2 regions of the Shewanella scandinavica genome follow, and region 1 is predicted to be linked to the other one. Evidence: riboswitches for the same ligand, from Rfam matches in the RefSeq annotation. Region 1 holds a riboswitch; the other holds the start of a gene.
What was found. Region 1 has a riboswitch for lysine ahead of lysC (lysine-sensitive aspartokinase 3). Riboswitches for the same ligand answer to the same signal wherever they lie in the genome.
Positions count from the first base shown of each region.

Region 2: it holds a riboswitch for lysine, as region 1 does, so the genes downstream of both, Q4Q50_RS01715 (Na+/H+ antiporter NhaC family protein) here and lysC (lysine-sensitive aspartokinase 3) in region 1, are expected to answer to the same signal.

Region 1 covers NZ_JAUOES010000004.1:201,036-206,091, forward strand. The annotation lists gene arcA (two-component system response regulator ArcA) at 1-90, opposite strand, end outside; gene Q4Q50_RS04810 (DUF3293 domain-containing protein) at 678-1,112, shown strand; lysine riboswitch at 1,214-1,388, shown strand; gene lysC (lysine-sensitive aspartokinase 3) at 1,539-2,894, shown strand; gene Q4Q50_RS04820 (succinylglutamate desuccinylase/aspartoacylase family protein) at 2,896-4,017, shown strand; gene Q4Q50_RS04825 (zinc transporter ZntB) at 4,149-5,056, opposite strand, start outside.
Region 2 covers NZ_JAUOES010000002.1:50,772-55,827, reverse strand. The annotation lists gene Q4Q50_RS01720 (M3 family metallopeptidase) at 104-2,254, shown strand; gene Q4Q50_RS01715 (Na+/H+ antiporter NhaC family protein) at 2,427-3,995, opposite strand; lysine riboswitch at 4,075-4,271, opposite strand; gene Q4Q50_RS01710 (electron transfer flavoprotein subunit alpha/FixB family protein) at 4,367-5,056, opposite strand, start outside.

The sequences.
Region 1 (5,056 bases):
TACCACATACCCTTCTGCCTCGAAAATACTTCTCAGCGTGTTACGGGTAACGGCTTCATCTTCAACGATCAGAATGTGCGGATTTTGCATATTATTTACCTAAATTTTAATCAGTTTATACTAACCAATAAGAGCAACTTACTTCGGGCTCTTATATTCATAAAAGCGTTGATACTTCCTTGAACTGCTTTGTGCTCAAAAGGAAAATCTTTACGGTGACATCTATATCTGGATGTAGATTAAGTGCACGTTTAAGTGTAATACGAGAAAACGTAATCAGTACCAACTTCGATAAGCAATAGTTAGAATAAGTTCCTTAACTATTGTTTTTTTAAATGTTTAAAAGACAAATCAAATGTAGAACACATTTTAAACAGATGCCCGGTCAGTTCACGTTACTTAAAGCGATATATGTAACAAACTGTATTGAACGATAAGCATCTTGCTCAATCTGTTTCAACTCACCAGTACGCACATTGTACTCGTTTTAGTCATTTGTTAACAAATGAAATGTTAACAAATTTTAGGTGAGTCGGGGTTTTTACCATGATATTTACTTTAGCTATTGATTAGTATAACTAATGTATTTGCCATTCCTGTGAGCCAGTTCACGCCTCTTTGGATTTTACAATCACTCTGCTACACTAGCTTGGGTTCATTTTTCGATTAGACTACCAATGGACAATACGACTCAAGATTTGTGGCAATGTTACCAAGCGCCGTTATTTTTGCTGACTCAAGCATTATCCTGTGATTTTTCCTTTGCTGTTATTACCGCTCATAATCCTGCTTCAAAGCTGCTTTCTCCCAGTCAAAACCGTTTACTCGATCGCCAACTTCTCCGTGAAATTGAATTACTCGGCAGTCCCTATCGTGCTTTAGTGGGCGCGGCGCCGGATTTATCCCACATGGAAAAAAGCTGGGCCGTGTTTATCGATAGAACGATGGCGCTGCAATTGGGGAAGAAATTTAATCAATACGCGATTTATGTAGTCGAACAAGGGGAGGTGAGCTTAGTGCCATGCACTTTGGCCGGACATGATGAAGTGTGTTTAGGCAAATTTAGTGATTATGTGCAGCTGGTATACGAGTTACCCGATTTAAGCACTTAATTGTTTTCAAAAGATTTTAGTTAAATTATTCATTTGTTATGAAATTAGCATTGACTTCATTAGGGGTTTATTGCTACTTTTTTCGTCCCTTTCCCTAGGAAAGGAACAGAAGAGGAGCGTTAACTAGGTAGTCGGTCAGAGGAGCACAAACTCCAGCGATGACTGATGAGGGAGATTAACGCCGAGGCATAGATATGGTTGCTGCATATTTATGTCGGTCGCTCAGGCTGAATCCTGACGATTGTCACCTGTAATTGGTGGAGAGCTTCTGGTGACGATTGCTGTTTCCCTTCTTTTGGGGTGCGTTATCATTGAGCACCAGGCTCTTCGAACGAAGTTAGTTCGGAGTGTGATCATGTTAGTTAATCAATATTTTATTCAATCTGCGTTTATTTCTTGGCCTACGTGTTTCACGGAGGTGCGCTAATGTCCCTCGTTGTCGCAAAATTTGGTGGCACCTCAGTCGCCGACTATAACGCTATGAATCGCTGTGCCGACATAGTGTTAGCTAATCCTCATTGTCGTTTAGTCGTGGTCAGCGCATCGAGTGGCGTAACCAATCTGTTAGTGGAATTGACCCAAGAATCGATTAACGACGATGGTCGATTACAGCGATTAAAACAAATTGCCCAAATTCAATATGCGATTTTAGATAAGCTCGGTCGCCCTAACGATGTGGCCGCCGCATTAGATAAATTATTGAGTCGCATGTCAGTATTGAGTGACGCGCTCGCATCACAACGCAGCAAAGCGACCATGGATGAGTTGTTGTCCCTCGGTGAGCAATGTTCTTCGGCGTTGTTTTCGGCGGTGATCCGCGAGAAAGGTGTTAACTCTAGTGCCTTCGATGTGCGTCGAGTATTACGTACCGACAGCCATTTTGGCCGCGCGGAACCCCAGGTTGACCAGATTGCGATTTTAGCTCGTGATTATCTACAGCCACTGTTAGCGGAACAAGTGATTGTCACACAAGGCTTTATCGGTGCCGATGAAGCAGGTCAAACGACCACATTAGGCCGCGGTGGTAGTGATTATTCTGCTGCGTTGTTAGCCGAAGCGTTACGCGCCTCAGCGGTCGAGATTTGGACCGATGTAGCGGGGATTTATACAACCGATCCGCGTCTTGCGCCCAATGCTTTTCCGATTGCCGAGATCAGCTTTAATGAAGCCGCCGAGATGGCGACCTTTGGTGCCAAGGTATTGCATCCTGCGACCATTCTTCCTGCCGTTCGTCAGCAAATTCAAGTGTTTGTGGGTTCAAGTAAAGAGCCTGAAAAGGGCGGGACTTGGATCCGCCATCAAGTGGAAGATGCACCCGTATTTCGCGCTGTGGCTTTGCGCCGCGACCAAACCCTGTTAAATCTTCACAGTTTGCAGATGTTGCATGCACAGGGCTTTTTAGCGGAAACCTTTGCGACATTAGCGCGACATAAGATCAGTGTGGATTTAATTACCACCTCAGAAGTGAACGTGTCTCTAACCCTCGATAAAACCGGTTCAGATTCTAGCGGTCAAGGTCTGTTGAGTGAGGCACTGTTGCAAGAATTATCACAGCATTGCCGAGTGCGCGTCGAAGATGGATTAGCCTTAGTGGCGATTATCGGTAACCGTATTGCGACCACGCCGGGTATTTGTCGCCGTGTGTTTGAAGTGCTTGAGCCACACAATGTGCGGATGATTTGCCAAGGCGCCAGCCCACATAACCTGTGTGTGTTAGTGACAGAATCGGAAGCGGCACAAGTGGTGAAATCGCTGCATCAAAATCTGTTCGAAGGCGCTTAATATGCTGCCGATAACATCGTCTCTGCAAATTGGCGAGCTTGCCGCAGGGCAAGCGCTCACCTTGCCTATTTACCATTTTAAGCCGAGCGACGATAAGGCGACTGGCCCCAAAGTGTATATTCAGGCCAATGTCCACGGCGCTGAAGTGCAAGGTAATGCGGTGATTTATCAGTTGATGAAGCAGCTTGAACTCTGTGACATCCGCGGTGAAATCACCTTAGTGCCATTAGCCAATCCCCTTGGGATCAACCAAAAAAGTGGTGAGTTTACCCTCGGCCGATTTGACCCTATTACGGGGGCGAACTGGAATCGTGAGTATTTGAATCATGCTATCGATTTGCCGACTTGGTATAGCGAACATGCCAAGCTGAGTGATAGCGAGCTGATCCAAGCTTATCGCAGTACTTTGGTTGAAGCTTGTCAGCAAAAGTTGCGTCACGAATGGGGCATTACTACTGGCCATAGGCTTGCGGTTAATCTGCAGATTATGGCCCACGGCGCGGATATAGTGCTCGATCTACACACGGGGCCTAAATCCTGTAAGCATTTGTATTGTCCGGAATATGACTTAGCTGCTGCGCTGTATTTGTCGATCCCTTATACGCTAGTTATCCCCAATACCTTTGGTGGCGCCATGGATGAAGCAGCGTTTTGTCCTTGGTGGCAATTAAGTGATTTTGCAAAAGCGCAGGGGCGCGATCTAGCCGTTGCTGTGTCGGCGTTAACCTTAGAATTGGCGAGCCAAGAGCGCGTCTGTCTTGAGGATGCACTGCTTGATGCCCAAGGGATTTTGGCGTATTTAAGCCACCGCGGCGTGATCGCTGAAACCGTTGACCCCGCTAAAATGCAGCGCTTTGGTTGTTACCTTAAAGACTATAAAAAGTATCACGCACCAAGTTCAGGGTTAGTGGAATACCGCGCGCCTGTGGGTGAACCACTGGCTGCGGGACAGCCCTTAGTAAATTTACTGCGTATGGATTTATACGGTACGGCGGATGAACTAAAGACGGTCAGTTTACCCCAAGACTGCGTGCCGATTTTGCACTTTGCTTCGGCGTCTGTACACCAAGGGACCGAGCTTTATAAAGTCATGACTCATGTGTTTGAGTTGCCGATGTCATAATAGCTAGCCTAGATCATAAGGCTTAGCGTATAAGCATTGGATCAAAACAATTCGCTTATATCACTTAGCTTATAAGAATGAGCGAAAACAACGCCAATCCTAATCGATTGGCGTTGTTGTTTTTAAGGAGGCTATAACCACTTAAATCGATAAAACAGTGCCATCTGTAGGGCGACGAGTGAGATTAATATGCCGCAGAAGGTGGCGAAGGCCCAAGTGTTGTCGGCGCCCGGTATGCCGCCAATATTGACCCCGAGTAAGCCGGTTAAAAAGCCTAATGGTAAGAAAATTGCCGACACTAAGGATAAGAAATATAAGCGTTTATTGAGCTGTTCCGATTGTTGGCTGAGTAATTCTTCCTGAGTCACATTTGCCCTGTCGCGCAGGGCATCGAGATCTTCAATGGTGCGGATAAGCTTATCGTTTGTTTCCCTGAGTTTAAGTCGTTCTGAATCGTTAAACAGACTAACTTGCTCGGAAATCATTTTTGAAAAGGCTTCACGCTGGGGCGCTAAATAGCGGCGAATGGCGACAGTTTGGCGGCGTAGTTCGGCGATATCTGTGCGTAAGTCTTTTACATTGCCCGAGACAACGAGCTCTTCTAAATCAGAGAGTTGTTCTTCTAACTTATCGATGAACTCGACTTTACGGTTAGTGAGTCGCTCGCAGACAGCGACGATAAAGTCGCCCGTAGTTGCAGGCCCATTGCCCTCAAGGATCAGCTCGGCGACATCTTTGACCGACTGTAACTCGCGATCGCAGGTGGATATGATTCGCTGTTTATCGGCATAAATACGCACGGCCACCATGTCTTCGGGAGCTGAATTGGGGTTGAGGTTGACGCCGCGTAACGCGAGCAATATGCCTTCGCCGGCGATAACGGCGCGGGGGCGAGTATCTTGGGCGAGTAGGGCATCACTCTCGACCTTCGGCAGGCCGCTATTGAGTATCCAGTGGCGCGCCTTTTTATTGCGATAGCGAAGGTGCAACCAGAGTAGACCATCCTGCGGATCCCATTTTTCGATCTGTTCCAAGCTTA
Region 2 (5,056 bases), on a different contig from region 1:
TTTTTATTTAGATACAGCCCGATAACAAGCCATTTTCAGTCCCATTTAAGTTACTAACGTTACAGTCCTAAAAAAACAACAATTCAAAGGAAGTCACTCAATTATGCGTAAACGTTTTATTGCCATCGCCATCGGCGCCACGCTCACCGCCGGATTTATGGCAGGTTGTAGCAACACAGAAAGCAAAGCCCCTAACGCCATGTCGGTACAAGTCCAAAACCCCTTGTTTCAAGTCAGTAGTCTGCAATATCAAGCGCCCGACTTTAGCCTCATCAAAAATGAGCACTTTACGCCTGCCCTAGAGCAAGGCATGGCCGAGCACTATCAAGAAATCCTCGCGATTGCGAATAATCCCGCCGCGGCAAGTTTCGACAACACTATTGTCGCGATGGAAAAAAGCGGTGCCCTGCTCAGCCGCGCATCGAGTGTGTTTTATAATCTAGCGGGTTCGAACAGCAATCCAGAACTGCGTAAAATCCAAGGTGAAATGGCACCCAAAATGGCGGCCCACTCGGACAATATCAACTTAAATCCAGCGCTATTTGCCCGCATCGAAGCCATTTATAACGATCGCGCTAACCTAGGGTTAACCCCAGAAGCTGTGCGTTTGGTTGAGGTCTATCATCAACGCTTTATCATGGCGGGCGCTAAGCTGACCGATGAGCAGAAAGTGAAGATCCGTGCTCTTAACGAAGAACAATCGACACTGACCAATGAGTTTTCCCAGCGTTTACTGCGCCTAACTAAAGAAATCGCCGTTATCGTGGAATCAAAGAATGAGCTTGCAGGATTAACTGACAGCGATATCACTTCGGCCGCAAACGATGCTAAAGCAGCAGGTCACGATGGCAAGTATCTGATCAACATCACCAACACCACTCGCCAGCCCGTATTGGCGTCACTGGAAAACCGTGAACTGCGCCAACGCATTTGGGAAGCCTCGGCTAACCGTGGCTTAAGTGGTGAAAACGAAACGGCGTCGCTGGTATCTCGTTTAGCGCAACTGCGCGCTGAGCGCGCCACCCTATTAGGTTATGAAAACTGGGCGAGTTATCGCCTAGCGCCGCAAATGGCCAAAACGCCAGAAGCGGTTTACAGCATGTTTGGCTCTATGGTGCCAGCCGTAGTCGCTAATACAGAGAAAGAAGCGGCCGATATTCAAGCTATGATCGACAAGACTGGCGGCAAATTTGAACTGGCGCCATGGGACTGGGAATTCTACGCCGAGAAAGTCCGCCAAGAAAAATACGCCCTCGATGGCAATAGCATTCGCCCATACTTTGAGTTTAACCGCGTCCTCGAAGATGGCGTGTTCTACACCCTCAAAGAACTCTATGGCGTCACCCTAAAACCTCGCCCAGATTTACCGGTTTATCATCCCGATGTGAAAGCCTACGAAATGTTTGATGCCGATGGCTCAAGCATGGCCATTTTCTACGCCGACTATTTTGCCCGTGAAGGTAAACGTGGCGGCGCTTGGATGAGTTCGTTTGTAGGCCAATCCTTCCTCGAAGGCACTAAGCCTGTCGTGGTTAACGTGATGAACATTAAGAAGGCACCAGAGGGTCAACCGACCTTCGTCAGCTACAACGAAGTCACCACTATGTTCCACGAAATGGGCCACGGCACCCACGGCATGTTCTCCAAAGTGACTTACCCAAGTCTGGCAGGCACTTCGGTTTCCCGTGACTTTGTAGAATTCCCATCAACCTTCGAAGAAGACTGGGCGGCCCATCCCAAAGTGTTGGCCAACTACGCTAAACACTATGAAACGGGCAAACCCATTCCCGATGAACTGCTGCAAAAACTGTTGAAATCAGGCAGCTTTAACCAAGGTTTCGATACGTTAGAATATATGGCTGCGGCGCTCGTAGACATGGAATGGCATTCATTAAGCCCAGATGCACAGTTGCAAGATGTCGCCACCTTTGAAGCCAATGCACTGAAAAAGCACGGCTTAAACATCAGCGCCGTGCCGCCACGCTATAAATCGACCTACTTTGCCCACGCCTTCCCCGGTGGTTACTCGGCAAGTTATTACGCGTATATGTGGAGTGAGATTTTAGCGGCGGATGCCTTTGCCTATGTGCAAACCCAAGGTGGTCTAAACCGTGAAATCGGCATGAAATACCGCAAAACTATTCGTGAAGTGGGCAACAGTATTGCACCAATGGAAGCCTACAAAAATTTCCGGGGACAAGAGCCAACGACACAAGGATTGCTAAAACGCCGCGGGCTAGACCAAACACTTTAAGCTACAAAAAACCTAAGCGGCAAGTAGCCTAAGTTAAGTACTGATAGCCTTAATGCGATTAGGTTAAAGATAGAGATAGAGCGTTAACCAAAAAATCAGCCAGCATAATGCTGGCTGATTTATTTTGACTTATTCGTAGTGAACCTTTGCCGTGCAAGGTTTCAATTAAGGTTTAGCTAATTGCGCCTTTAGATTTGATTTTTAGCACTATGATGCTAACCACAAACACCACACTACAGGCCACTAAACCTGCGACAACTGACTCAGTAAATCCAAGTACGACATAACCCGTTAAGCTAATAAACGCCGCAATCAATGCATACGGTAGCTGAGTGACCACATGGTCGATATGGTGACAACTCGCGCCCGTAGACGACAAAATCGTAGTATCGGAAATCGGTGAACAGTGATCGCCAAATACCGCGCCCGCCAGCACAGAAGCAAGCATAGGCAACATCATGCCAGTGTGACTTCCCATCGCCATATCCGCAGCAATCGGCAACATGATACCGAACGTGCCCCAGCTAGTACCGGTTGAGAACGCAGTAATACCCGCTAACACAAACATTAGGGCTGGCAAAAAGGCGAACGGAATATTGCCCGTCGCGAGACTTGCCATAAACTTGCCGGTTTCGAGTTGACCAATCACGCCTGCGATGGTCCAAGCAAACAACAGGATATAAATCGCTGGCAGCATAGAGCGAGCGCCCTGCACTATGCCTTTGACTATCATTGATTTCTCAACGCCTTGGACTAAATTCAATATCAGCGAAATCGCTAAACCGATTAATGCACCAAAGAAAAGGGATGAACTGACATCGGTTTTCTCAAACGCTGAAATAATATTAAATTCAATCCCTTCAGCGGCAAGCACTTGAGCGCCACTGTTGACCATAAAATACAGGGTCGCAAATACCAACACAGTAATCGGCAGGAATAAACCTAAGATCTTACCGGTTTCGGCTTCAGGTAAATCCGCATTGGCTCCAGGCGGTAATCCTTTTGACTCATCGTATAAATTACCACGCTGGGCATTGAGTTCATGCTCGCGCATTGGCCCAACATCTAATCCCATAAAGACAACGAAAAGTAATAATAACAAGGAGAAAATTGCATAGAAGTTCATTGGGATCATTTGAATAAAAATACTCAAATGGCCAGTATCAGCAAAACCATGGGCCGTTAATATTCCACCAATAAGTGCAATAATATACGCGCCCCAACTTGATACTGGTGAAATAACGCACACAGGTGCCGCAGTAGAATCTAATAAATAAGCTAACTTAGCGCGGGAAATATAATAACGGTCGGTAACAGGTCTAGCGACCGAACCTACGACTAAGCTATTGAAATAGTCGTCAATAAAAACCACACACCCTAAAAACATGGTTAATAATTTAGCGTCACGTTTATTACGTATATGTAAACGAGCCCAATCGGCAAAAGCCCGCGCGCTGCCACTTACGGTAATTAACGCTGTGATCATTCCCAGTACAATTAAGAAACCGAGAATATATAAGTTCCACGAATTAAAGCCTTCGCCCGTCCAAAAAAGTCCTTTAACGCCATTAAATACAAATTCACCCGTCGCTACAGGTGAAAATTGATTGAGCAATAAAGCACCAATTAAAATACCTAACCCCAAAGAAAGCAGTACACGGCGAGTTAAGATCGCCAACACAATAGCCACCGCAGGCGGCAGCAAGGAAAGTGCCGAATCGGCATAATTCATAACAGTCATTGATTATTATCTTCGTTAAATACGAATGGAGGGCGACTGAACTGGTGGGGAAAGGCAATAGATACCCAAGGTCACCTGTCCTATCAGTAGCGCTCCATAGTAACTATTTCCAATATCCGTATCGGAAAATACTATGGCAGTGTTGCACCTATTAGATACAACCCCAGCAGTTGATCGTGATAAATCGAACCACTTCGGCACCAAATCCTTTCGCAATCGATCAACGGAATCACCCTACTGATCACTACTAATATTTGGCGCGCCTCTACTTCTAAGAACGCCCTTACGCGGGCGTGAGGCACATAAAAACATAAGCGGCTTAGCAGATGCTACCGCAAAGCCACTTAATGTGACCTAAATCACAGATTAAATCAACCGAGACTTGTGATCAGCTCAGGAACCGCCTCAAATAAGTCCGCAACTAAGCCATAATCGGCAACTTGGAAAATTGGCGCTTCCGCGTCTTTGTTAATAGCAACGATAACTTTTGCGTCTTTCATGCCCGCTAAATGTTGAATCGCGCCAGAAATCCCCACGGCAATATACAAGTTAGGCGCAACGATTTTACCGGTTTGACCGACTTGTAAATCGTTAGGCACAAAGCCAGCGTCAACTGCCGCGCGTGATGCGCCAACCGCAGCACCAAGCTTGTCAGCAAGCTGCTCTAAAATGCCGAAGTTTTCACCACTGCCCATACCACGGCCGCCAGAAACGATAATGCCAGCATTACCTAATTCTGGACGGGCTGATACCGTCAAGGATTGAGAAACAAACTGAGTTCTCGCTTCAAACACTTTATCGAGTGTCGTCACAGCCGCGCTGTTACCTTCTGGCGCAGCATCAAAAGCACTGGCGCGTACTGTCATCACTTTGATGGCATCATGGCTTTGCACTGTCGCTAAGGCGTTACCCGCATACACAGGGCGCACAAAAGTGTCCGCACTGACGACGGTAATGACTTCAGAGATTTGCGCAACATCTAATAATGCTGCCACACGCGGAAGCGTGTCCTTCCCTAAGCTCGAAGCAGAAGCCAGAATGTGGCCATAGTTTGGCGCTAA